Regions from separate parts of the Brevibacillus nitrificans genome, predicted to be linked through region 2. Evidence: predicted binding sites of a transcription regulator. Region 2 holds the regulator's gene; each other region holds the start of a gene.
The links. Region 2 encodes Rex, which represses fermentation and respiration genes when NADH is low (regulators of the CRP and FNR family bind a similar motif). Its sites were predicted from a motif close to TTGTGAAATATTTCACAA; they were not measured.
Positions count from the first base shown of each region.

Region 1: EDM59_RS17785 (helical membrane plugin domain-containing protein) is a predicted target of Rex. The motif match lies at 5,307-5,324, and genes of this name have one in related genera.
Region 3: EDM59_RS11430 (hemerythrin domain-containing protein) is a predicted target of Rex. The motif match lies at 5,854-5,871, and genes of this name have one in related genera.

Region 1 is NZ_RHHU01000010.1:884,620-892,713, forward strand. Features, by position in the region: gene EDM59_RS17750 (Rne/Rng family ribonuclease) at 1-1,316, shown strand, start outside; ribosomal protein L21 leader region at 1,378-1,455, shown strand; gene rplU (50S ribosomal protein L21) at 1,466-1,777, shown strand; gene EDM59_RS17760 (ribosomal-processing cysteine protease Prp) at 1,793-2,146, shown strand; gene rpmA (50S ribosomal protein L27) at 2,148-2,447, shown strand; gene EDM59_RS17770 (Spo0B C-terminal domain-containing protein) at 2,637-3,218, shown strand; gene obgE (GTPase ObgE) at 3,235-4,512, shown strand; gene EDM59_RS17780 (PilZ domain-containing protein) at 4,521-5,186, shown strand; gene EDM59_RS17785 (helical membrane plugin domain-containing protein) at 5,477-5,917, shown strand; gene EDM59_RS17790 (NAD(P)/FAD-dependent oxidoreductase) at 5,960-7,138, shown strand; gene EDM59_RS31095 (hypothetical protein) at 7,212-7,364, opposite strand; gene EDM59_RS17795 (ACT domain-containing protein) at 7,553-7,996, shown strand; gene EDM59_RS17800 (homoserine dehydrogenase) at 8,019-8,094, shown strand, end outside.
Region 2 is NZ_RHHU01000003.1:1,219,519-1,227,612, forward strand. Features, by position in the region: gene EDM59_RS07575 (AAA family ATPase) at 1-1,042, opposite strand, end outside; gene EDM59_RS07580 (hypothetical protein) at 1,035-1,562, opposite strand; gene EDM59_RS07585 (cell wall elongation regulator TseB-like domain-containing protein) at 1,746-2,228, opposite strand; gene EDM59_RS07590 (hypothetical protein) at 2,258-2,953, opposite strand; gene EDM59_RS07595 (amidohydrolase) at 3,330-4,634, opposite strand; gene EDM59_RS07600 (redox-sensing transcriptional repressor Rex) at 4,651-5,274, opposite strand; gene EDM59_RS07605 (ComEC/Rec2 family competence protein) at 5,291-6,187, opposite strand; gene dinG (ATP-dependent DNA helicase DinG) at 6,228-8,094, opposite strand, start outside.
Region 3 is NZ_RHHU01000005.1:298,094-306,187, reverse strand. Features, by position in the region: gene EDM59_RS11460 (NAD-dependent succinate-semialdehyde dehydrogenase) at 1-1,073, shown strand, start outside; gene EDM59_RS11455 (beta-propeller fold lactonase family protein) at 1,162-2,430, opposite strand; gene hcp (hydroxylamine reductase) at 2,719-4,017, opposite strand; gene EDM59_RS11445 (globin domain-containing protein) at 4,207-4,593, shown strand; gene EDM59_RS11440 (YwiC-like family protein) at 4,639-5,421, shown strand; gene EDM59_RS11435 (hypothetical protein) at 5,503-5,748, opposite strand; gene EDM59_RS11430 (hemerythrin domain-containing protein) at 5,993-6,514, shown strand; gene EDM59_RS11425 (nitrate/nitrite transporter) at 6,618-8,094, shown strand, end outside.

The sequences.
Region 1 (8,094 bases), on a different contig from region 2:
TTGTCGATATTGGCGTTGGGCAAAATGCTTATCTGTATGTGGATGACACCTTGCCGAGGAGAGGTTCTGCACCTGGCAAAGCGAATATCAGCGAGCGTGTGCAGGTCGGTGAAAAGGTGATCGTACAGGTGAGCAAGGAAGGCACGGAGCTGAAGGCGCCGAAAGTGACGGCGCGGATTAGCTTGCAGGGCAGGTTCCTCGTGTATCTCCCGGTAGAAGCAGGTGTATCCCTTTCCCGCAAGATTACCGATCCGGCAGTCAGACAGCAGCTCACTGAGAAGCTTTCAGCGCATCTCGCACCTGAAGAAGGCATCATCGTAAGGACGGAGGCGAAAGACGCGCCAGAAGATAGGCTCCGCGAAGAACTGGCTTATTTGAAGAAGCGTTGGCGCGAAATCATGGCTCATGCAGACCAGGTAAAGGGTCCTGGACTTGTGACGAGAGAAATGGCGCTGCTAGAGTCGATCATCAGAGACTTGGCTGCTTGGGGTGTGGAGGAAGTGCTGGTGGAGCACGGTCCTACGCTTCAGCAGGTAAAAGAAGTGATGCGGGTGTTTGCCGAGGAAGACTTGAACAAGCTGCGCGCGTACCAGGGAAGAGAGCCGTTATTTACGCAGCTGGGAATCGATGCGCAGCTTCAGCGGGGATTGAATCGGCAGGTACCGCTGCAAAGCGGGGGGCATCTGGTCATCGATCGAACAGAAGCGATGACGGTTGTCGATGTCAATACGGGCGCATTCACAGGGAAAGGCGGCCAGCAAAGGGAACAGGCGATTACTGCCGCGAATGTGGAAGCTGCTGTAGAAATGGCAGCACAGCTTAGGCTTCGAGATATTGGCGGGATTATTATCATCGATTTCATCGACATGAAGGAAGCGGCGAACAAGGAGAAGGTATTGGCGGTGCTGAAACGGGAGCTCGCCCGTGATCCTGTGCCGTCCACCGTTTTAGGCATGACTGCTCTTGGACTTGTGGAAATGACCAGGAAGCGCGTGCGTGCGAGCTTGTCGGAGAGATTGACGGAACCTTGTGCTGCGTGCGAAGGCCGTGGCCGAGTATGGTCGGTCGATGAAATGAAGCGCCGTCTATGCAGTGAGCTGACGTCTCTTGCGAAAGGCCAAGAGGCAGAGGCAGCGGTAATTGAACTGCCGAAACGGCTGTATCAACCTTTGTCTGAGCTGGGCAGCGAGCAACTGAAGCTGTGGCCTGTGCACTTGTTCCTGATTGAAGCTCCTGCGTTAAAGCCGGACGAGTATCGGATCGTGTACGCAGGTCGCACAGAAGAAGCCAAGCGATTGTACGGAAAACAATCGTAAATGACTTGACTGGGCGCTCTTTGCTGTGATAACCTAAGGTTTGTCATGCAGCTATGTCTCGTGCATACTGTAACCGCACGAATCAGGTACATAAGCCGTCGCTTGCGACGCACCTGCTGGGGCGAGTCTGAGTATAGGAGGTGCACACAGTGTACGCAATTATCGAAACCGGTGGAAAGCAATACAAAGTTGAAGAGGGTTCTGTTCTCTTCATCGAGAAACTGGCTGGCAACGAAGGTGAAGCTGTTACTTTTGACAAAGTTCTGTTGGTAAACAAGGACGGTCAAGTAACTGCAGGTGCTCCTACTGTTGCTGGTGCTACGGTAACTGGTAAAGTAGAAAAACACGGTAAACAATCTAAAATTATCGTGTACAAATACAAAGCCAAGAAAAACTACCGTCGCAAGCAAGGTCATCGTCAACCATTCACCAAAGTTGTGATTGAAAAAATCAACGCTTAATTTTGGGCGAATCCGATGATTACCGTAAAAGTGCAGAGAAATGAGCAAAATGAGATTGAAGCCATTACCGTTTCGGGACATGCCAACGCTGCTAAGCATGGTTCAGACATCGTCTGCTCTGCTGTATCAGCGGTGAGTATGGGAACGATTAATGCCGTAGATCTTTTGCTCAATAGTGATCCGGATGTTCAGCTCGCAGAGAAGGATGGCGGCTTCCTGAAATGGAACGTGCGTCCTGTAGAAGACCCGCTGGTCAGCGAAAAGCAGCAGCTTTTAGCTGAGGGCATGGTTGTCTCTCTGTTTATGATTGCTGAATCATACGGAAAATACGTTACGGTTCATGATACAAAATGGCAAGGAGGTGTCTGACATGAACTTTCGTTTTCCTGTAGACCTACAGTTCTTCGCTTCGAAGAAAGGGGTAGGTTCCACAAAGAACGGTCGCGATTCCATTTCCAAACGTCTGGGAGTGAAACGTGGTGACGGTCAATTCGTTACAGCTGGAAACATCCTCGTTCGCCAACGCGGTACGAAGATTTACCCAGGTACTAACGTAATGAAGGGCGGAGACGACACTCTGTTTGCAACAGCAGACGGCGTTGTTCGTTTCAAACGTCTGGGCCGCGATCGCAAACAAGTTGTGATCGAACCAGTTGCTTCTGAAGCGTAAATAGTGGATGAAAGGAAACCCAGCCTTGTTGCTGGGTTTTTCTTTTTCTAATGGGTGTTTTCTCTTTGGAGAAAAGGGGAAAATAAAGGATAGCGATCTGTTTGATTCAGTAGAGGTTTTCTTATTTATACGGGAATTTTTTGTGGTACAATAGGACAGAAAGAAATCTTATCGACTTGGGTGAATGTGATGAGGGACGAGCGGAGGCTGTTTACGCAGCAAACTGACCAGCTGCTAACCGTACTGAACCGGCAGCGGCATGACTGGTTGAACCACGTTCAGGTTCTGCTCGGCTATTTGCATTTGAACCGTACTGAACAGGGAGAAGCGCATTTAAAACGCATTGCGGAGCTGGCTATGCAAGAAAGCATGATCGCCCGTTTGAACAGCTCTCTGTTGTCTGTCTTTTTCTTGACATTTAATGCGCTGAACAAGGAAATGCTTTTGGAAGTAGAAGTGTGCAACGAAGTGGACCTGATGAGGGTCGCACTGAGTGAGCAGCAATTGTTTCAGCTGATGTCAGAGATATTATGCACAGTGAACGATCATGTAGATCCTAACAGCTATGAACCTGCGAGCATGCAGCTTTCCTTGGTAGCGGACGCATGCGGCGTTCATTTTCGTTTTGACCTGGCCGGAAAGCTATGTGCATCCGGATTGGAAGAACTGGAAAAACTGATACGTAAAAATGAACAGAGTACGGTGGAGGTCACCGAGTGGATACATACGGAAGAGGAATGGATTTTGGATTTGCGGATTCCATTCGCGTAATGAAAGAGGTGACACCATGTTTGTCGATCAGGTAAAGATTTATGTGAAAGGCGGGGACGGGGGAAACGGAGCCGTCTCCTTTCGCCGGGAGAAATACGTTCCATTAGGTGGACCAGCCGGTGGTGACGGAGGTCGCGGCGGAGATGTTGTGTTTGTAGTAGATGAAGGACTGCGAACGCTGGTTGATTTCCGCTACCAGAAGCACTTCAAAGGACCGCGTGGGGAGCATGGCCGCAATAAAGGTCAGCACGGCGCAGGCGCGGAAGACATGCTGGTGCGCGTGCCACCGGGAACAACCGTCATCGATGATGATACCAAAGAAGTGATCGCGGATCTGGTCGAGCATGGCCAGAAAGCGGTCATTGCAAAAGGCGGGCGCGGCGGTAGAGGAAACATGCGTTTTGCCAACTCCTCCAACCCAGCTCCGCACATCTCTGAAAACGGGGAACCGGGTCAGGAACGCTACATCGTGATGGAGCTGAAGCTGATTGCAGATGTAGGATTGGTTGGCTATCCGAGTGTAGGGAAGTCTACTCTGTTGTCCAGCGTGACTGCAGCCAAGCCGAAAATTGCCGCTTATCACTTCACGACGCTGACACCAAACCTCGGTGTGGTGGAAGTGGGGGAGAACAGCTTTGTCATGGCCGACCTGCCAGGTTTGATCGAAGGGGCGCATGAAGGCGTTGGACTGGGTCATCAGTTCCTGCGTCACGTCGAGCGTACGCGTTTGATCGTGCACGTGATTGACATGGCAGGCGTCGACGGGCGTGACCCGTACGAGGATTATTTGCAGATCAACCGCGAGCTGAAGCTTTACAACCTGAAGCTGGAAGACAGGCCGCAAATCGTGGCTGCCAACAAAATGGACATTCCCGATGCCCAAGAGAACCTGGCACGCTTCAAGGAAAAAGTCCCGGGTGTGACGGTTTACGAAATTTCTGCGGCTACTCAGGAAGGCGTTCAGGAACTGATGTATGCCGTCGGTGATCTCTTGGCGACGATTCCGGACAAGCCAGCTGTCGAAGAAGTGGCTGAAGTCGAAGAACGCGTCGTGTTCAAGGCTGAGAAAGAGCCGGATCCATTTGAAATCACACGTGACAACGACGTGTTCGTAGTCAGTGGGGATAGAATTGAAAAGCTGGTTAGAATGACCAACCTGAACAGCTACGATGCCGCTCAGCGCTTTGCCAAAATCATGCGCAGCATGGGAGTGGACGAAGCCCTGCGCAAGCACGGTGCCCGTGATGGAGATACCGTACGCATCGGTAAGCTTGAGTTTGATTTCGTGGAGTGACGAAAACCATGACGGATGTCCCATCTCTTAGCCCATTTCTATCTGACAAACGGTTCCAGCGCGGATCCATTTTACCGATGATGATCTCCAGGCAAGTCAAGACACCATTGCAAGTCATGGTGGAGCATGTAAAAGGTGGGTATCTCGTAGTTTCCACCGAGATGAACGCGGAAGCCAAGACAGCACTGATTGGTTCAACCGTGCGTTTGCGGTGGGAGACGGATGCGTCTGTCAACACCGTTGATCTGGAAGTCGTACAAGAGCAAACGATATGGCCGATCAAGCTGTTGGCATTGATCCCGATCGCGATAGGCGTAGAAATCGTGGCGATGGGAAAAAGCGGACTAGTCTCACCAGACAGGCCGATTCACGTTCCGTTCAAGGTGATGGGAGCAAGACCGATCGAGGAAAAAGGAGAAGCGGACCTGCTCAAATTTTCTCCGACTCGGTTGGTGCTTCGTACCGACTCCTACGTGTCAAAGGGTGACTTCATCCATTTGTCGTTTACAGTACCGAACCAGCAGATGGAGATTGTCGGAATGGCAAAAGTGGTAGAAAAGACGTTTCAGGACACGCAGACAGTGATTGAATTGATCTTTACGGATATTCATGACAAACATCATCAAGTCATCAAAGATTATTATAAAAAACTGTCGACCGCCGCTTCTTACTGAAGAAGCGGTTTTTTTCCTTTGCTGTTCCTGTGAAGAAGGTATATAGTATAGGCATAGAGTTCTTATTCGTGCCTGTTCCCTAGAATTGATCTGGAAGAGCGACTAGCCTGTTATATCAACTTGTGAAATATTGCACATTGATATTTCCATCCGTTTGCATACTGCACTTTGTGAAAAATAGAACAAATAGGTTAGACTATCGGATACAGGGTGAATTTCGGCCGTCACTCGGATGAACAGGCAACGAGAATACCAGGCCTCTATTCCAAAGCAAAGGAGGACGTTTTCTTATGTCACAAACAACTACGCAACAAGCTGAAGCAGCTGCTACAGCGGCTCTGGCACCCGAGCAAATGGATGTGCTCGATCAGTTGATGAAACCGGAAATCCAAGAATCGTTAACTGTTTTGGTGGCGAATTTGCCTAAATTGGCAGAGATGACAACGATCCTGACCAAGACGTACGATCTGGTACAGACAGTGGCAAATGACCAAGTACTGATCCAGGACCTCAAAGGCGGAATGGAAGAGTTCGTCAAACCGATCCAAGACAAAGCAAAAGGGATCGCCCAAGCAGCAATCGAAGCTAACGATCGTTCTCACGTCGAGTCGTCTACGATCGGTTTGTTTGGTATGCTCAAAATGCTGAAGGATCCGCAAGTACAAAAAACCTTGCGTTTTGCTCAAGCATTCCTGGAAGTACTCGCTGAGCGCGAGCAACAAAAGCGCTAACCACACATAACGAACGAAAGACAAGGACGGGAGGACCAACGCATGTCGAAGCATATTTTGATTCTGGGCGGCGGTTACGGCGGATTGTTGAGCGCATTGACTGCCCGCAAATACATGACAGCTGAAGAAGCTACTATCACGGTTGTAAACCGTTTTCCTACTCACCAAATCATCACCGAATTGCACCGTTTGGCAGTAGGCAACCTGTCTGAGCAAAACGTGGCATTGCCTTTGGAAAGATTGCTGCGTGGCAAAGACATTCACCTGGTTATCGACTCGGTTGAAAAAATCGGCCTGGATTCGCAGCGTGTCACTTTGGCGAGTGGCGAGTCCATTAAATACGATGCACTTGTTGTCGCACTGGGCAGCGAAACAGCTTTCTTCGGCATTCCAGGACTGCAAGAGTACAGCTTTACGCTGAAGTCTGTAGAAGAAGCAAACCGCCTGCGTGCACACGTAGAAGGACGCATCGTGGCTTACAAAGAAAGCAAGGACAAAGCAGATGCTACATTCGTTGTCGGTGGTGGCGGTCTGACGGGGATCGAGCTGGTAGGGGAATTCGCAGATATGCTGCCTACCCTGTGCCACAAGCATGGCGTAGACTTCGCAGACGTATCCTTGTACTGTGTGGAAGCGGGTCCGTCCATCCTGGCTGGTTTTGCTCCTGAGCTGGTTGAACGAGCAAAAACAAGCCTGGAAAAACGCGGCGTGACCTTCCTGACAGGAGTACCTGTAACGGAAATGAAAGAAACCACTGTATTCCTGAAAGACGGCAACACCATCGAAACGAAAACCATGGTTTGGACGGGTGGCGTACAAGGAAATCACGTTGTAGCGGAATCCGGCATCGAAGTAAACCGTGGACGCGCGACTGTCACAGAAAACCTGCAATCCACTTCTCACCCTGAAGTATTCCTGGCTGGAGACAGCGCAGTGGTGATGAGTCCAGAAGGTCGTCCATATCCGCCAACAGCTCAGCTGGCATGGCAAATGGGGGAAGTAGTAGGCTACAACCTCTTCGCTTATTTCAACGGTACCAAAATGGAAACGTTCGTACCTGTATTCTCCGGTACACTGGGCAGCTTGGGACGCAAAGATGCAATCGGTACCATCGGCGCTAGCCAAATCAAGCTGAAAGGCTTGCCAGCTTCCTTGATGAAGGAAGCAAGTAACGTTCGTTACCTGTCACACATCAATGGTTTGTCCTCTTTGGCATATTAATCTCTTCATGTAGAAGAACAGACAACAAGGCAAAACCCGGGATCTTACTCCCGGGTTTTTTTCATTCAGTCGTTTATCCGTTACCGCTTGGATCCTCAACAATGTTCGGGGATTGCGCCATCTTTTTGCCCTGGGTCTGCGTGCCAAATTGGTCAAGATCGCTCGGCTTTCCAGGAGGATGATTGTTGCGACGCTCGGACTTGTCTGTCTTACCTCTTCCTGCCATGTAAAAGTCACCTCCTGTGGAATCAATCGTTTCTATTCTGTACGAAGCGGGCCATCGTCATGTAAGCACAAGTGAACTGAATATCATTCCATGAAAAAAATTGGCTAACAAGGATTGTCACAGCAAGTTGAAAAGGTTATAATGTCCTCTATGAAGAAACAACTGTTTTTCTCAGGAGGACACAACGGATGAAACGGGATGAAAAGTTTTATTTAATTCGATCCGACATCCTGCCAGAATCCATCGTCAAAACGATCGAGGCCAAAAAAATGCTCGAATCAGGCGAAGTGGATACGGTGAATGAAGCTGTGGAACGGGTGGGATTGAGTCGGAGTGCCTTTTATAAGTACAAGGATGGCATCTTCCCTTTCAACTCCATGATGAACGAGACGATTATGACCATCACATTTTCGCTGGAGCATACGTCTGGCTTACTGTCTAAAGTGCTGACCTACATGGCGGATCAGGGCGGAAACGTATTAACCATCAATCAAACGATACCGTTGCAGGGAATTGCTTCGATTTCCATGTCCGTGGATATGGCGCATATGAGGGTTTCCAGCACAGAATTCTTGGATGGCTTACAACAATTACCCGGCGTACGCAAAGCAATGATCGTAGGTAGAGGGTAGAAAAAGGGTAGGGGGAGAGAACATGGAGAAGCAAACGATAAAACTAGGGCTGTTGGGGTTCGGAACGGTCGGTACCGGAGTCGTTCGAATCATTCAGG
Region 2 (8,094 bases):
CGCTGACGATCGCATGTCCGAGCTCATGGAGCGCCACGCGTCTTTTCTCTTCTGCCGAGGCTTCACGGTCAACCTTTTCACCGAGCATAACCTTGTCAACTGCATAGGCAAAGTGACGCGCTTCAATTTTCGAGCTGCTGTCTCGCATCGCATAGATCGCCGCTTCATTCGCAACACTCTCCAGCTGAGCGCCGGAGAAACCAAATGTCTCCTGCGCTACCTTTTCCAGCGCTACATCGGAGCCCAGCGGCTTGTTGGCCGTATGAATCGTCAAAATTTGTTCGCGAGCCGGCTTATCTGGCAAATCGACGTTGATGTGGCGGTCAAAGCGGCCTGGACGCAGCAAGGCAGAATCCAGCATGTCTTTGCGGTTGGTTGCCGCCATGACGAGTACACGCGGCTTGTCGCTAGTCGCGACGCCATCCATTTCCGTGAGCAGTTGGTTCAACGTCTGATCGTACTCTTTTTGCTGCTGACCATCGCGTTTTCCCCCGATGACATCAATCTCATCGATGAAAATGATCGCACTGTCCTGACCATTTTTCTCCGCCATGGCTTTTACTTCTTTAAACATATCGCGAACACGCTGCGCACCAACACCCACGTACATCTCTACAAACTGGGATCCGGAGGCTGCCACAAATGCCGAGTTGGTGTAGTTCGCCGCCGCTTTGGCCATCAGCGTCTTCCCTGTTCCTGGAGGACCTGTCAGCAGGACACCTTTAATGGGACGGATGCCGTACTGCTCGATCTTGTCTTTGTACACGAGAAAATCCAGGGCTTCTTTCAGTTCCTTCTTCGCTCGCTCCTGTCCTCCGATATCAGCGAACTGTATATCCGTTTTGGGAATGACATGTTTGCTTTGCTTTTTCTTTCCTCCGAGCGCAAAGTTGCCTCCCTGACCGCCTTGCTGACGAATCAAGAGGAAAAAAAGACCCCCGAGTACCAATGCGAACAGTACAAAAGGAGTAATATTTACGCCTAGAAACAACAGAAAGATCAAGACTCCGGGGATGATACCGATCAAGGCTTCTTTACCCACGAGCCGTCACCTCATCTTCCAGGGTTCGGGGAACGATCGTATAGAAATCCTCCGTTCCCTTTTTTAGATAAACATAAATGTTGTTGTCATCCATCAAGGCAGACGCATCATCTAACTGATGGTCTTTTTTCCATTGTTCCACGAGCTGTGGAATCCGGCTGTATTGATGCAGATCGATCGCCTCTGTAAATACAAACTGACCATTCGTCCAAATCTCTCGCAAATCCGGTGACTGGTTATCGACGGAAATGACCACTTTCTTGTTGGCGGACAGCTTCGATGTCACGTCCACCAGCTTGCGGTATTCTTCGGGAAACGATTCAGGCTTTGTTACCTTCAAATCTATCTGAATTTGATCTTTACCCACGTCCAAATGCGTTAATGAAGCCGATTGCAGCTGTCCGATTTCGGTACGGATCGGTTCCTCTATCTCGATCTTTTGATACAAGAACCATCCGCCGAACAGGAGAGCAAGTGTCGCTACCAAGGACAGTCCAATTGTACCCTTTTTCATTTGCACTGTAGCTTCTCCCCCTTGCCAATACGTTCTGTTCTCTCTCTTCAACGAAACCAGTATATCATATGAGTATATCATTTTATTATACAGTTACTGGTTATGATGCCATTGCAGCGTTCTCGGAACAACAAAAAGACCTTTTCCCATCGAAAAGGTCTTTTGCGCTTAACACGTACTTGTCCTGATTTAAAACGTAGGGGACAACACGTAAGAGGCAAGCAGGGCACCACTGAACAAATCGTAATGCACATAGCGAAAACGCCCATCCTTATCTTTCACGGTTACTTCCCAAAAACGCTTCTCGTTTTCCAGTCCAGGCACAATATGCGTGATGGTCGCATCAGGGAAGCTTTTCAGCACGGCTGTTTCCACGTTTTTCCGCGGAACAGCACGATCCATCCGATCAAACGCAGCCGTTTTATCCGTCAGCCACGCTACGACTGGTGTTCCCACTTTGTTTTTCCCGAGTACGACAGCATAGCTCTGCTTTCCTCTGTACTCATCAATCGAATCAACCTGTGTGATCGTTGTGCGCTCCTCTACCCATTTCATGACTTGCTCATCAAAGTTACTTCGTGCCCCTACGACGGAAGAGGCTAAATGGTACGTGAAGCCCGTCCCGACAATTACGAGAGCGGCGATCACGACCACGAACATTCTCACTGCCACAGTCCAATAACTCCTTTTTCCCCATGACCCTACAGGCGGAAGCGCAGCTGATCCCGTTTTTCCCCTGCAGCGGTCTTGATTTGCATCTCGATATCCATTTGCTGGATAGTACCCGTGGCAGGCTCGTACCACAGCTGATAGGTGACGCCTATTCCTTTGGTTAGCTCCGGCGTCATTTCGGAGACTGGAAACGATGGCCCAAGCCAGAGGGAAAGAAGAGAAGTCACTTCCCTTGGCGGCACGGACAGTCGATATCCCTTCCAGCCATGCCCGCTAGGATCTTGCATAGGTTGAGGTGCTACTGATTGCATGACGCTCTTGATCACTGCCGCATGCTCGTGCGGTGTGTACAATGCGTAGGGAAGCAAGGCACTATCCTGCTTCTGCCCATCTATTTGTACGTTTACCTGTGGCTCACCGTTACGTGCAATCTCCAATTGATGACCGCCTATTTCTCCGCTCAACTCGAATCGTTCCTGCTGGTATCGTCCACTCAAGGCTTGATCCTTCATATAGACAATGAAGGATCGCTCTTCGTCCTTGGTCAATTGCTCCAAAAGCATAGACAGTGTTACTGGATCATAGCCTGCCCCTGCTCCCTGCTCCATGACTCGACCGCCTTTCATGTCGCTCTCGCTGCCGAGCTTGCCGAGAGCGATACCCACGAAAAACAGACTGAGAAAGATGGGTACGAGCCACCAAAGCAGCCTGGGCCGTACATACATGTCCACATCCCCCTGTCCCGTTTTTGTCTAAGCCTATGCTATACGGGAAGGTTTTAGAACCGGACGGAAAAGTTGCTAATCATAGCATGGAACATGACGGTCATACTACATGTACACCCCGAGGAGGTGAGCGCGTGAAGAGTTCTGGGCAGACTACATCTCCTGACGTACTAGGGTTTTTATTGCAGGAATACCGCGTCTCCTGGGCAGCATTGTCTTCACCACTGCGTAACTCGTCTCATACACCCACCCTGCATTTCCGTCATCATCTCTTGAGCGAGCTATGGCGAAAATGAGCACGGCAAGTTGTTGAAACCAAATTCCCCTACCTACACCTAACCCTCTTTACTCCTGTCCTCACCTGACAGGAGCCTTTTTACCGTTTCAATGCTTGAAACACACGGTTGGCTTCGTAAATAGCCCGTTCTTCATCCAAAGTCAGCAATTGATGATTACGCATCAAATACTTCCCTGCTACAATCGTATCCTTTACATCGCGTCCATTCGCCGCGTACACCACATGGGAAATCGGTTCATGAGCCGGATGGAAATGAGCTTGATGGCTGTCCAGTACGATGAGGTCTGCTTTTTTGCCCACTTCGATGCTGCCCAGCGTATCTGCCTGGAATACACCATCGGCTCCATAGCGAGTCGCCATCCGAAGGGCTTCCTCTGCCGGTACCGCTACAGGATCGTTGTTCACACCTTTATGCAAAATCGCAGCAAGCTTCAGTTCTTCAAACAGGTTCAGGTTGTTGTTGCTCGCAGAGCTGTCTGTACCCAGCGAGACGCTTACGCCTTTTGCCAGCATTTTTGGTACAGGAGCGACTCCGCTCGCCAACTTCAGATTGCTCACGACATTGTGGGAAACTTTCACTTGGTATTTTGCCAAAATGTCAATCTCTTCATCCGTCAGATGGACTGCATGCGCAACCAGTGTCGGACGGGCAAACATGCCGAGCTTTTCCAGATGAGCTACCGGACGAAGCCCGTAGTCCTTTTCGTTCTGTCCAACTTCCCAAGCCGTTTCGGACATATGGATGTGAAGCGGGAGGGACAGCTCGTCTGCTTTTTCAATGATTTGTGTAATGAACTGTGGATCGCATGTATACGGAGCATGTGGTGCCATCATGACTGTGATGCGTCCATCTGCCTGGTTGTGCCATTCCTTTGCAAACTTCACCGATTCTTGCAGCTTTGCTTGACGCTCCTCCTCCGAGCACAGGCCGATCATTCCCCGGCACAGACGAGCGCGCATACCAGCCGTATCAACGGCTTTTGCTACTTCATCCATGTGGTCGTACATATCTACGAAGGTAGTCGTACCGGTACGAATCATCTCGATCAGAGAAAGATGGGTGCCCCATTTCACGTGATTCGCCGTAAATTGTGCTTCCAGCGGCCACATCTTGTCCTCCAGCCATTGCTGTAGCGGCAAATCATCCGCGTACCCGCGCAGCAGAGACATTCCTGCATGCCCATGCGTATTGATCAAGCCAGGAAGGACATAATCGCCCTTTTGATCGATGACTTCATCATAGCCTGCGTCAGACAGGTCCTCTGGTGTAGGACCCACATACGTAATGGTATCGCCTTCAAATGCGACAGCACCATCGTGGATGACTTCGTTCGTCTCGTTAACTGTTAGAACCGTTGCGTGAATGAGGATCGTCTTTTTCATGGATACACTCCGTTCTTTACGTTAGATAATAAGCTAAGCTCTGCATATTGGATGTCACATCAGCATAGTGAATTCGCACATCTTTCGGGGCGCGAATCGTGGTGGGCGCAAAGTTCAAAATCCCTTTGATCCCCGCTTCAGTCAACTGATCACATACGGATTGCGCAGCCGGTGCAGGCACAGTAATAATCGCCAGCTTGATCTGTTGATCTGCGATGGTCTGTGCCAGCTCCTCCAAGGGCTGAATGGACAACCCAGCCACTTTTTTCCCCAGCTTTTCCGGATCGCAATCAAAGATGGCCGCAATACGCATGTTATCCTTCAAATAAGCGTTGTAGTTGCTGATCGCATGGCCCAAGTGCCCGGCACCAACCAAGGCTACCCGGATTTCATCTGTCAGCTTGAGGATTTGACGTATTTTTTCTACCAGGTAATTTACATCGTAGCCAATTCCCTTTTTGCCAAAGTCCCCGAACGTGGCGAGATCTTTTCGGATTTGCGCCGGATTGACGTCCAGATTCTTGCCCATCTGTTGAGAGGAAACGGTTGCCACGCCCACTTGCTGCAAGTAACTCAAATAGCGCAGATAGATCGGCAGGCGGCGGACAACCGCTTCCGAAATCTTTTCTTGTTTGGCCACGTTTGGTCTCCCCTCTTCATTTCTTAGCCTTCAATACCCGGTAATCTACCCCATTCGATAAAATCGTGATTATTCCATCGTGACTGGTGATATACGTCTCAGCCCACGACTCCCCCAGACGCTCTAGCACTTCGGAGTGGCCGTCTCTCATGCTGTCCTTGTTCTTCCCTGTCTGGATGATCGCCACCTGTGGATCGACCTTCGTCAAAAACGGCTGGGAAGAGCCTTGATTGCTGCCTTGGTCCCCGACCTTCAGCACTTCTGCTTTCAAAAGGTCTGGATGCCACTGCAGCAAACGCTCCTCCGCTTGCTCATTAATCCCGCTGGTAAACAAAAATCGCAGATTCCCATGCTTCAGCTGGAAGACGAGCGAATTGTTTTGTGGAGACAGAAACAACGGCTCCTGTGGCAGCAGCACCTGCATAGATACCTCACTGCTCAGCTTGAACTCGCCAGGAGCTGTGACCGTAATCCGTTTGAGGGTAGAGCGCACAGGGAGCGCTTTGACGATGCTTTGCTCAATCAGCTTCGGTACAATCACGTTTTCAACCAGAATTTTTCCAGTGAGCTGCTCGTAGCCACCCACATGCTCCGGCTGGTCATTGGTCAGGACCAGGTAATCCAGTCGCGTTAATTTGCGCTCGGACAATCGTTCAAACAAAACTGGCCAATCTTCTGCACTTCCAGAATCGATCAGCATCGTCTTGCCACCTGGCAATCGGACAAGCGTGCTCTCTCCATGTGGAAGGGCAAAATAGGTAATCACAAGACCTAAAAAGTCTTGTTCGTTCTCACTGGCATACGGATCCTCCACCTTTACCGCACTCTGTGACGGACTCTCAAACGAGTACGCGAGGAGAAAAGCCGCACAAAACCCCAGAAGCAACCAGCGCCATTTTGTTTTCCATCCCACTATTTTATCACCTAAATCCTTGGGAGACTATTGCTTCATTTTATGAGTCTAACAAGGTGGACATACCGAGGAATGGTTCGATTCTCTCGCGCAGCTCTGGCCATGGCCCGCTCTCTACGGTATAAGGAGGCAGGGATTGCAGAAAAGACCGCCCATATCTCGCCTCGACGATCCGCGTATCAAAGAGCACGACGACACCACGATCCAGATGATGCCGGATCAATCTCCCTACCCCTTGCTTGAACAAAATCACAGCCTGGGGCAATGCCATCGACATAAACGCATTCTTTCCTTCTGTCTTCAGCAGCTCGGAACGTCCTTGATAAACCGGATGATTCGGTGGGGTAAACGGCAGCTTGACAATAACCAGACTGCTCAGTGCATCGCCAGGGATATCTACCCCCTCCCAGAAGCTGCTGGTTCCAAGCAGTACGCTTTTCTCTATCGTTTGGAACAATCCGACCAGCTTGCTTCGATTGTTACTGTCGATCCCATGTCCGAGAAGGGTATAGGAGTCAGGGGCATCTGCCAGACGTTCCTTCATCGCGTTATAGACTAAACGCAGCATCGAATGAGAAGTAAACAGGATCAGCGTGCGCCCCTTGGATGCCAGCACGACGTCCACACAGCCTTGCACCACCGCATCTACATAAGTCAGATCGTTTTCCTTGCCAGGCGCAGGAAAATCGGACGGGATGAGCAGCAAGCCTTGGTGTTCATAATCAAAAGGCGAAGGAATGGAGAGCGTTCTGACTCTCTCTTCCGGTAATTGATCCAGCCCAAATCGATTGATTACGTAAGAAAAGCTGTTTTTCACAGTCAAGGTCGCCGAAGTGAGAATCATGCTCTGTTTCTGAGCAAAAAGCGGCTCGGCAAGAGAATCAGAGACCTTCAAGAGCGCTGCCGAAAGATGCACCTGCTTGCGCGCTGTCCGTGCCTCTACCTCCATCCAGTACACGTACTGCGGATCTTGCGCCAGTAAAAAGAAATGGAGCAGTTCGGTGACCTTTTGCCAGTCATTCAATAGCCCGAACAGATCTGTCCGCAAACTGCGCAAAGCAAACGGCGGCTTATCGTCAGCTGGCAGCCCTCGAACAAAACGATCAAACACCTGTGCAAAGGCGGACATGCTTTCGATGAGCTTGTGCGTCGTTTTTCGGATCCGCTCATGTTTACCGGTAAAGGATTCCACCCGATAGCGGACCGTTTCTCTCCCTGCTTCCGTCGTTTCCTCCGCACGGTCCGAGGCCCAAGCATACAACAGCTGCGTCCAGTGGGTAGCTTTATCACGCAAAGGAGCGTACAGGGCTTTCAGCTCCGCCATATGCTCTGCGACAAAGTCTTGCGGGGCACCTACCCAGCTCTCCCATTCCTCTGCAAAGCGAGTCAGTGCCGCACCTGGCTCCACGGACGCCCGGTCCAAGAGAAACAAGAGCTGGGTCGTGGTGAACTGTTTTCCCATATGCTGGGTCGCGGCGTCTTCCAGATGGTGCGCCTCGTCGATAATCGCCACTTCATAGGGCGGCAGTATCCGATTTTCCGCTTGCAGATCACTGATCAGCAAAGCATGATTGACGATCAAAACGTCAGCGTCCTTTGCTCGATCCTTTGCTTGGAAGTAATAACAACGGCTAAACCAAGGACAAGCTCTGTTCAGACAAGAGCCTGTATCACTTTTTACTTGCTGCCAAAACAACTGTCCGGTCGGGGGCATGCTCAGCTCTTCCACATCCCCCGTCTCAGTCTGCGTCAGCCATGCCAACATCTGACCTTTGACCAGACGCATTTCCTGACTGCTGCCTTCGACCGGCTCCTCGAGTGCCTGCTCAAATTTGCGCAGACACAGGTAGTTTCCTCTGCCTTTCAAGGTGGCCGCACTGAATTCAAAGGGGAGCGTCTGCTGCAAG
Region 3 (8,094 bases), on a different contig from region 2:
CCATCCCATCTTCGGTAGCGAACAAACGCATCATGGTTCTGCGCCAGCCAGTCGGTGTGGTGGGTGCCATCACTCCTTGGAACTTCCCGGTGAACATGGTAGCGCGCAAAATCGCTCCAGCGCTTGCGGCAGGCTGCACAGTCGTGCTGAAGCCAGCTGAAAGCACACCGTTGTCTGCCATCCGCTTGTTTGAGCTGATCGAGCAAGCTGGCTTTCCAAAAGGTGTCGTAAACCTCGTCATCGGAAAACCGGAAGCAATCGGCGATGAGTTCATCAACAATCCGAAGCTCAGCAAAATCGGCTTCACTGGATCCACTCGCGTAGGGAAGCTCCTGATGGAAGGTGCAGCGAAGCAAGTGAAGCGCGTGAGCATGGAGCTGGGCGGTCATGCCCCGTTCATCGTATTTGCTGATGCGGATCTGGATGAAGCGGTAAAAGGTCTGTTTGAGAGCAAATTCCGCAACTCCGGTCAAATGTGCATTTGCACCAACCGTCTGTACGTGCATGCCGATGTAGCAGATGCTTTCACAGAGAAGCTGGTTGAGCGTCTGAAAAAGGCAAAGGTAGGCGACGGTCGTCAAAAAGAAACTGAAATCGGTCCACTCGTCAACGAACGTGCACTGAACAAGGTTCTGGAGCACATCGAAGACGCAAAAGGCAAAGGCGGTCAGGTCGTATTCGGTGGAGCACGCATGACCGAGGGGGATTATGCGAAAGGCTTCTACTGCGAACCAACTGTCATCACCGACGTAACGGATGAAATGAAAATCTCCTACGAAGAAACCTTTGGTCCGGTAGTGCCAATCGTTCGCTTTACCGATGAAGCAGAAGTGGTAAAACAGGCTAACGATACGCGCTATGGACTTGCAGCTTACGTGTACACGCGCGACAATTCCCGCTGCTTCCGTATGGCTGAGCTGCTGGAGTACGGCATCGTCGGCATCAACGACGGCTCGCCAACGCAAACGCAAGCACCATTCGGCGGCTTTAAAGAGAGCGGAATCGGTCGCGAAGGCGGTCACTTCGGAATGGATGAGTATTTGGAAACGAAGTTCGTATCTTTCGGACTGTAAGATAGAAATGACAAAGAAGGCTATCCTTACGTAGTTGATCTACTTGGGGATAGCCTTCTTTTATTCAAATGAACCTACGTATTCGGAATTAACCCGGTAGGACCCCCACACCTTCCGGAACATTGCCCACCGAAACCGTGGCGACTACCGTGTTGGTGCTTCCGTTAATCACCGAGACATTATTGCTGAAGTTGTTTGCTACGTAAATCAGGTTTGTGTCTGGATTCACTCCTACCCCCTGCGGACTGTCTCCAACGGGAATCGTAGCAATCACCGAGTTGTTGCCTCCGTTAATCACCGACACAGTGTCACCTTCATTATTTGCGACGTAAATCCGGTTGGTGGTCGGGTCGACTCCAATACCAGCCGGACCAGCACCTACAGTGATGGTGGCAATGACCGTGTTGGTGTTTCCGTCAATGACCGAGACATTGCCGTTGTTGAAGTTCGCTACATAAATTCGATTCGTATTCGGATTGACTCCCACTGCAGAAGGCGCGGCTCCCACTGAAACCGTGGCAATCACGGCATTGGCATTCCCATCAATTACGGAAACGTTGTTGCTTTGGGAGTTGGCCACATAGATGCGGTTGGTGGAAGGATTGACCCCCACCCCGTCTTCGGGTTGGCTCCCCACCGGAATGGTAGCGATTACGGTATTGGTATTTCCGTTAATCACCGTGACGTTGTTGCTGTCCGTGTTGGCCACATAGATGCGGTTGGTAGAAGGGTTGACTCCCACCCCAGAAGGGAAAGCACCTGCCGGAATCGTGGTGAGAACCGTATTGGTATTTCCATTAATCACAGAAACATTGTTACCGATCGTATTTGCCACGTAAATGAGGTTTGTCGAGGGATTGACCCCTACACCCCTTGGGGACGGCGCGAATCCCAATCGAACCACGGCAATGACCGTATTGGTATCACCATCGATCACCGAGACAGTGCCATCGTTCGCGTTGGACACATAAATCCGGTTGCCTAGCTCCGGATTTGGCTGAACCATTTGTACACTGGCAATCCCGGAAAGATCGCGGCAATTGATGATGAGCGTCTGTGCGATTGACGACGAGTTACCGTTCGATTCGACGAAAGTGAAGACGACACAGTCGTTTTTGGGGTGGAATTTTTTCAAAGTAAAGACAGTCGGAGTGCCCGTCCCATCCAGAGACAGCGGTTTGGAGCTCCCTTTTTGAATGAGCAAAAACTGTTGGGTGACTTCTATACCACTAAAATTTGCTTCGCTCTGTTTCAATAGTTGCCACAAGATTTGGCAGATGCAACCGGTACATCTTGATTTTGATTCATCATGCTGTTCATCGTTTTTGGAGTCGCATTTTTCACAACGTTTGCCCATGAGCAAATCCTTCCTTAAAGTAAGTGAGTTATCCTGATTTTTACTACAAATCAGGGTAGTATACTTTATTAAGCAAGGGAATGTTTGGCGTGGATTCTTGTCCAGTTGAGTGAAAAAAGGCGTGGCTGTCCATGGACAAATTTTGCGAGAAGCATGGACATAGGGTGGGGGCGTGGGCAGGAAAAAACTTGCGTATGGATGGATTTTTTGGGGGGAAAGCTTCGCCTGGGCGAAAAAAAGAACCCGCTTTCTGCACCAGTCGCAGTAAGCGGATTCTCTCGTCGGTGTTTAATGAGCAGGCATCCCCAGCATTTGCTTCATATCTTCCTGGGCATCGCCAATGAGCTGAATGTTAAACAGATCTTGCAGGACTTGCAGGACACCCGGCTGGATGAACTCGGGCAGCTTCGGACCGATGCGAATGTCTTTGATGCCGAGGCTGAACAGACCGAGCAGGATCGCGACTGCTTTTTGCTCGAACCAGGAGAGGACGATGCTGACAGGCAATTCGTTCACCTCGCACTCGAACGCTTCTGCCAAAGCTGCAGCAATTTTGATGGTCGAGACAGAGTTGTTGCACTGCCCCAGGTCGATGTACCGCGGGATGTCCGTGCCGGGCACTGTACCGTAATCGACATCGTTAAAGCGGAACTTGCCGCAGGACGTCGTGAGAATGACTGCTTCGGGAGGCAGGGAGGTCGCGAGCTCGCGGTAATAGTCGCCGCCTTTGCCTGGCGCGTCACAGCCTGCGATCACGAAGAAGCGTTTGATTTTGCCAGCCTTCACCGCCTGAACGATTTCCGGTGCGATTCCCAGCACGGTCTCGTGGTGGAACCCTGTCGTCAGCGTCTGCTCCGATTCGATGGATACTTCGGGCAGAGACAGCGCTTTTTCGATCAGCGGTGAGAAGTCGTCGTGCTCAATTTTGGTGACGTTCTCCAAACCAGCGATCTCATAGGAAAAGAAGCGGTCGGCGTAGCTGCCCTTGATCGGCATGACGCAGTTGGTCGTGGCGAGAATGGCGCCGGGGAATTCTTCAAACAGTCTTCTTTGGTCGTACCAGGCCTTTCCGATATTGCCTTTGAGATGCGCATACTTTCTCAGCTCCGGATAACCGTGAGCAGGGAGCATCTCCGAGTGGGTGTAGATGTTGATGCCTTTCCCCTCTGTCTGTTTCAGCAGCTCTTCCAGGGCAAACAGGTTGTGCCCGGTAACGACAATGCATCTTCCTTCGATCTTGTTCTGGGAGACAGTGACGGGCTGCGGAATGCCAAAGTGCTTCGTATGAGCCTGATCCAGCAGCTCCATCACTTTAATCGCTGCTGAACCTACCTTCATCGCCATCTGCAAATGCTCGTTCAGGTTGAAATTCACGTTGGTCAAGGTAAAGTAAAGCGCTTCCTGTGTAATCCCGTCCACTTCCGGGTCGATATAGCCCAGCTGGCGGGCATGGGTCGCGTAGGCGGCAATTCCTTTTAAGGCAAAAATAATCGTATCCTGAATACTCGCAAGCTCTTCATTTTTTCCGCAAACGCCGATCACTTTGCAGCCGCCCGTTGGAGTCTGTTCACATTGGTAGCAAAACATGATTTCTTCCACTCCTTCATGATTCAGATTTCGCCTTGAGTATAACGGGATCGCCAGGGGAAAGGTGTGAGCAACATCACACGGATTGTGACGAAAATACAAAATATGGGAAAGTGATTCTAGTCACATACAAGCGGGCGTGGTTCCGGGTAAAGTAGAACTATAGAAAACGGAAGTGGAGGGTTACTCATGACAGAGCCTGTATTTTCAACGCTCTATGAATTGGTCGGTGGCGAAGAGACGGTGACGAGGCTGGTGGCCGCTTTTTACCCCCGAGTGTATCAGCATCCCGAGCTGGCTCCGTTATTCGGAGTGGAGATGGAAGAAATCATGAGGAAGCAGCGGATGTTTCTGACTCAATTTTTGGGAGGTCCACTCCTGTACAGCGAGGAATTCGGCCCGCCAGCCATGCGCATGCGTCATTTGCCGTTCCCCATTACACCGCAAAGGGCAGAGGCGTGGCTGGCCTGCATGAAAGAGGCGATGGATGAAATCGGGCTGGATGGATTGGCGCGCGATCTGTTTTACGGTCGCCTGACACAGGTAGCGAAAATCATGGTAAACACAGCGGGATGAGGCAAAGCGCCTGATTACACCTGCACGGTGAGAGGAATGATTTCCATGCAAACCAAGCTGTTCAAACCACAGAAGGTCACGTACCTGCTTCCTCATGAGCACGGGGTATGGGCGATGATGCTGGTTCCTTTCCTGCTGGGAACCGCGATCGGGCAGGCACGCTGGCAGCATCTTTTGATGGGAGGGGCTCTTGTCGTGGGCTATTTCGCCGTGCACGGGGCGCTCACTGTTTTGCGCAGGCCCCAAAAAGGAAGAGAAGCTTTGCCGACAGTGACGACATTTGGCATACTGGGACTACTGCTGGGAGGCCCGCTTTTTGCCATGAACCCCGCCGCCTTTCTGCCACTCGTCTGGATGATTCCATTTCTTGCCATGTCTGTGTGGTTTGTTGTGAAAAAGCGGGAGCGGGATTTTTGGAACGATGTATGCGCGATTGTGGCGTTCACGATGCTGCTGCCGCTAGCCGCCAAGCTGGGAGACGCGGCTGCGGCGGGAGCAGGAACGGGTGTGGAAGAGCTGGCACTTGGAATGCTGCTGAATGTGCTGTACTTCATCGGGAGCGTTTTTTTCGTCAAATCTGTATTTCGGGAACGAAACAACATCCGGTTTACTTACATAGGAATCGCTTATCATGCGGCCTTGCTGCTCCTGCCGCTGCTGCTTCCCGTTCCTTTGCCAGTCTTGCTGCTCTATCTGCCCGGTATTTTGAAGATGCTGTATCTTTTGCGCAAGCCTCGGCTTCGTGCCATGCAGGTCGGCATGCTGGAGATTGCAAGCGCGGTGTGGTTTTTGGGAATAGCTGTGTGGCTGTTTCACGGTGGCATGTAAAGAAAAAAGAGTCTCGGACATGAAATCCGAGGCTCTTTTTTGTATTCGCGCGGGATTGTCTCGCAGCGGCTCAGGCAGGGGCTAGCTCGCTTTTTGGACGAGGTTGTTTTGGTGAACCTGCAGCTCCAGGCAGCGCAGTTTGATGATTTCCACAGCGATTTGGTGCACGAGAGCGTCGCGGGTGGAGAGCTGCAGCGTAATCGGTTTTTGACAGCTGGAGTGGAGGCTGTAGAGGATGCAGACGGCTTCGTTGCATTCTATCGTTAACTGCTTGTAAAAAGGGTAGTCACAGGCAAGAAATGCTTCTTTTACATCAGTAATGGTCATGTGTCATCACCCTGGTCCGTTTTTTTTGATTGTAGAGGATGAGAGGAAATGAGGGAGTGATTACGATCACAGCAAGTGTTACTTCTCGGTGGCAAATTTCCCCTCGGGTGATTTACTTCACAACTTCTCGTTGAAAAAGGGTCTATCATGGACCTCGAACACCGTTATTGGTTTGGTTTTGGAAGAGTCGAGTGTACGAAGTGAATCATTACAACGAAGCGATATCGCTACGGGAGGGATTGGGATGGAAAAACGGCGACCCGGATGTATGGGAATGAGCAGCATGCTCGGGGGGAATCGAACGTTTTGTCCGCCGCTGCAGTGGTTGATGGATGAGCATCGTGATTTGAATGAGCGAATGAATGAGTGTACAGCATGGGCGGAGGAGTGGAAGCAGGCAACGGAGTCTGACGCATGCGAGCGGTCTTTTGAGCTGAACGATTTGGTGTCTTCTTTTCAGCGGGCGCTGGCGGTCCACTCCAAGAGGGAGGAGGACTGGCTGTTTCCGATGCTGGCGGGGCACATCGGTCGCGAGATGGGGCCGATCGCAGTCATGGAGTACGAGCACGAAATGGCAAAAGAGCATTTGCAGCTCTGCAGGCAGACATATGAAACGAACATGGGCGATGCGCTCAACCATTTGCTCGTGTCCTTCGAAATTTTAAACCAGCATTTTTTTAAAGAGGAAAACGTCCTGTTCCCGATGGCGCAGCAGCTGTTGAGCGAAGCGGAGAAGGAGCAGCTGCAGAAGATGTTTCGGTCGTAGAAGCCTTCGCCAGGAGCTGTTGCACGAGTGATGTTCGTCACTACCTGCGAGCGATTTGTATTATACGCTAGGCTTACTCTAGACGTGTAAGGAGATGTTATCCATGATACGTAAGCTTCAATTACCGCTGCAAACGTTGAGTTTGGTGGTAGGCTTCATGGTTTGGGTGATCCTGTCATCACTGATGCCCTTTATCAATGAAGAGCTGAAAATTCCTCCGGGTCAAGTTGCCTGGGTGACCGCGATACCGGTTCTGCTCGGATCCGTTTTGCGCATCCCGATCGGCTATTATACGAACAAATTCGGTGCCAGATGGCTGTTTTCCATCAGCTTTCTGTTGCTGCTGGCTCCTGTGTACTTTATCAGTCAAGCGGCCTCGGTGACGAACCTGATCATCGGAGGATTTTTCCTCGGGATCGGCGGCGCGGTGTTTTCTATCGGCGTGACGTCCTTGCCCAAATACTATCCGAAAGAGAAGCACGGAATCGTAAACGGGATTTACGGTGTCGGCAACATCGGGACAGCCGTATCGACGTTCTTCGCTCCGGTGATTGCCAAAGAAATCGGTTGGCATTCAACTGTTCAGCTGTACATGATTCTGCTGCTCTTGTTCGCGGTATTGAACTTTTTCTTCGGTGATAAACATGAGCAAAAGGTGACGACTTCTGTCACAGAGCAAATCAAGGGTGTCTATCGCAATGAAAAACTGTGGTTCCTGAGCCTGTTTTACTTCATTACGTTCGGCTCGTTCGTCGCCTTCACGGTGTACCTGCCGAGCTTTCTGGTCAGTCATTTCGGGCTGGAAAAAGTCGATGCGGGGATGCGGACGGCGGGATTTATCGCGCTGGCGACGTTCCTGCGTCCTGTCGGCGGCTGGCTGGGGGACCGGTACAATCCACTGAAGGTATTGATGGTTGTATTCGGAGGCTTGACCCTGTTTGGGCTGGTGCTGTCCTTCTCGCCTACCATCGAGCTGTACACGGCTGGCTGCCTCGGTATCGCGATCTGCGCGGGAACGGGAAATGGCACGATCTTCAAGCTGGTTCCGCTCTACTTTACGAAGCAGGCCGGGATCGTGAACGGGATTGTCTCTGCGATGGGCGGACTGGGAGGATTCTTCCCGCCATTGCTGCTCTCGATTCTCTTTAGCATCACGGGTCACTACGCAATCGGATTCATGGCTTTGTCGGAGGTGGCGCTCGCCAGTCTGGTTCTGGTGTTCTGGATGTATTACCAGGAAAATTTGCAGGTGGCCAAAACGATTGTCGACAATACCGGGGAAGCGATCCTGATTACGGATGCGCGCGGCATCATTCAGGACGTGAATCCATCGTTCTCGAAAGTGACTGGATATCGCAAGGAAGAGGTTCTGGGCAAAAATCCAAGCATCTTGCGTTCGGGAAGACAGGACAGCGCCTTTTATCAAAGGATGTGGGGAGAAATCAAGAACCAAGGTTTTTGGCAGGGAGAAATTACGAACCGGCGTAAAAACGGAGAAGAGTATCAGCAGTGGCTGACCATTAGTGCAATCAAAGATGAAGCTGGAGAGCTGAAGTATTATGCGGGTATGTTTACGGAGC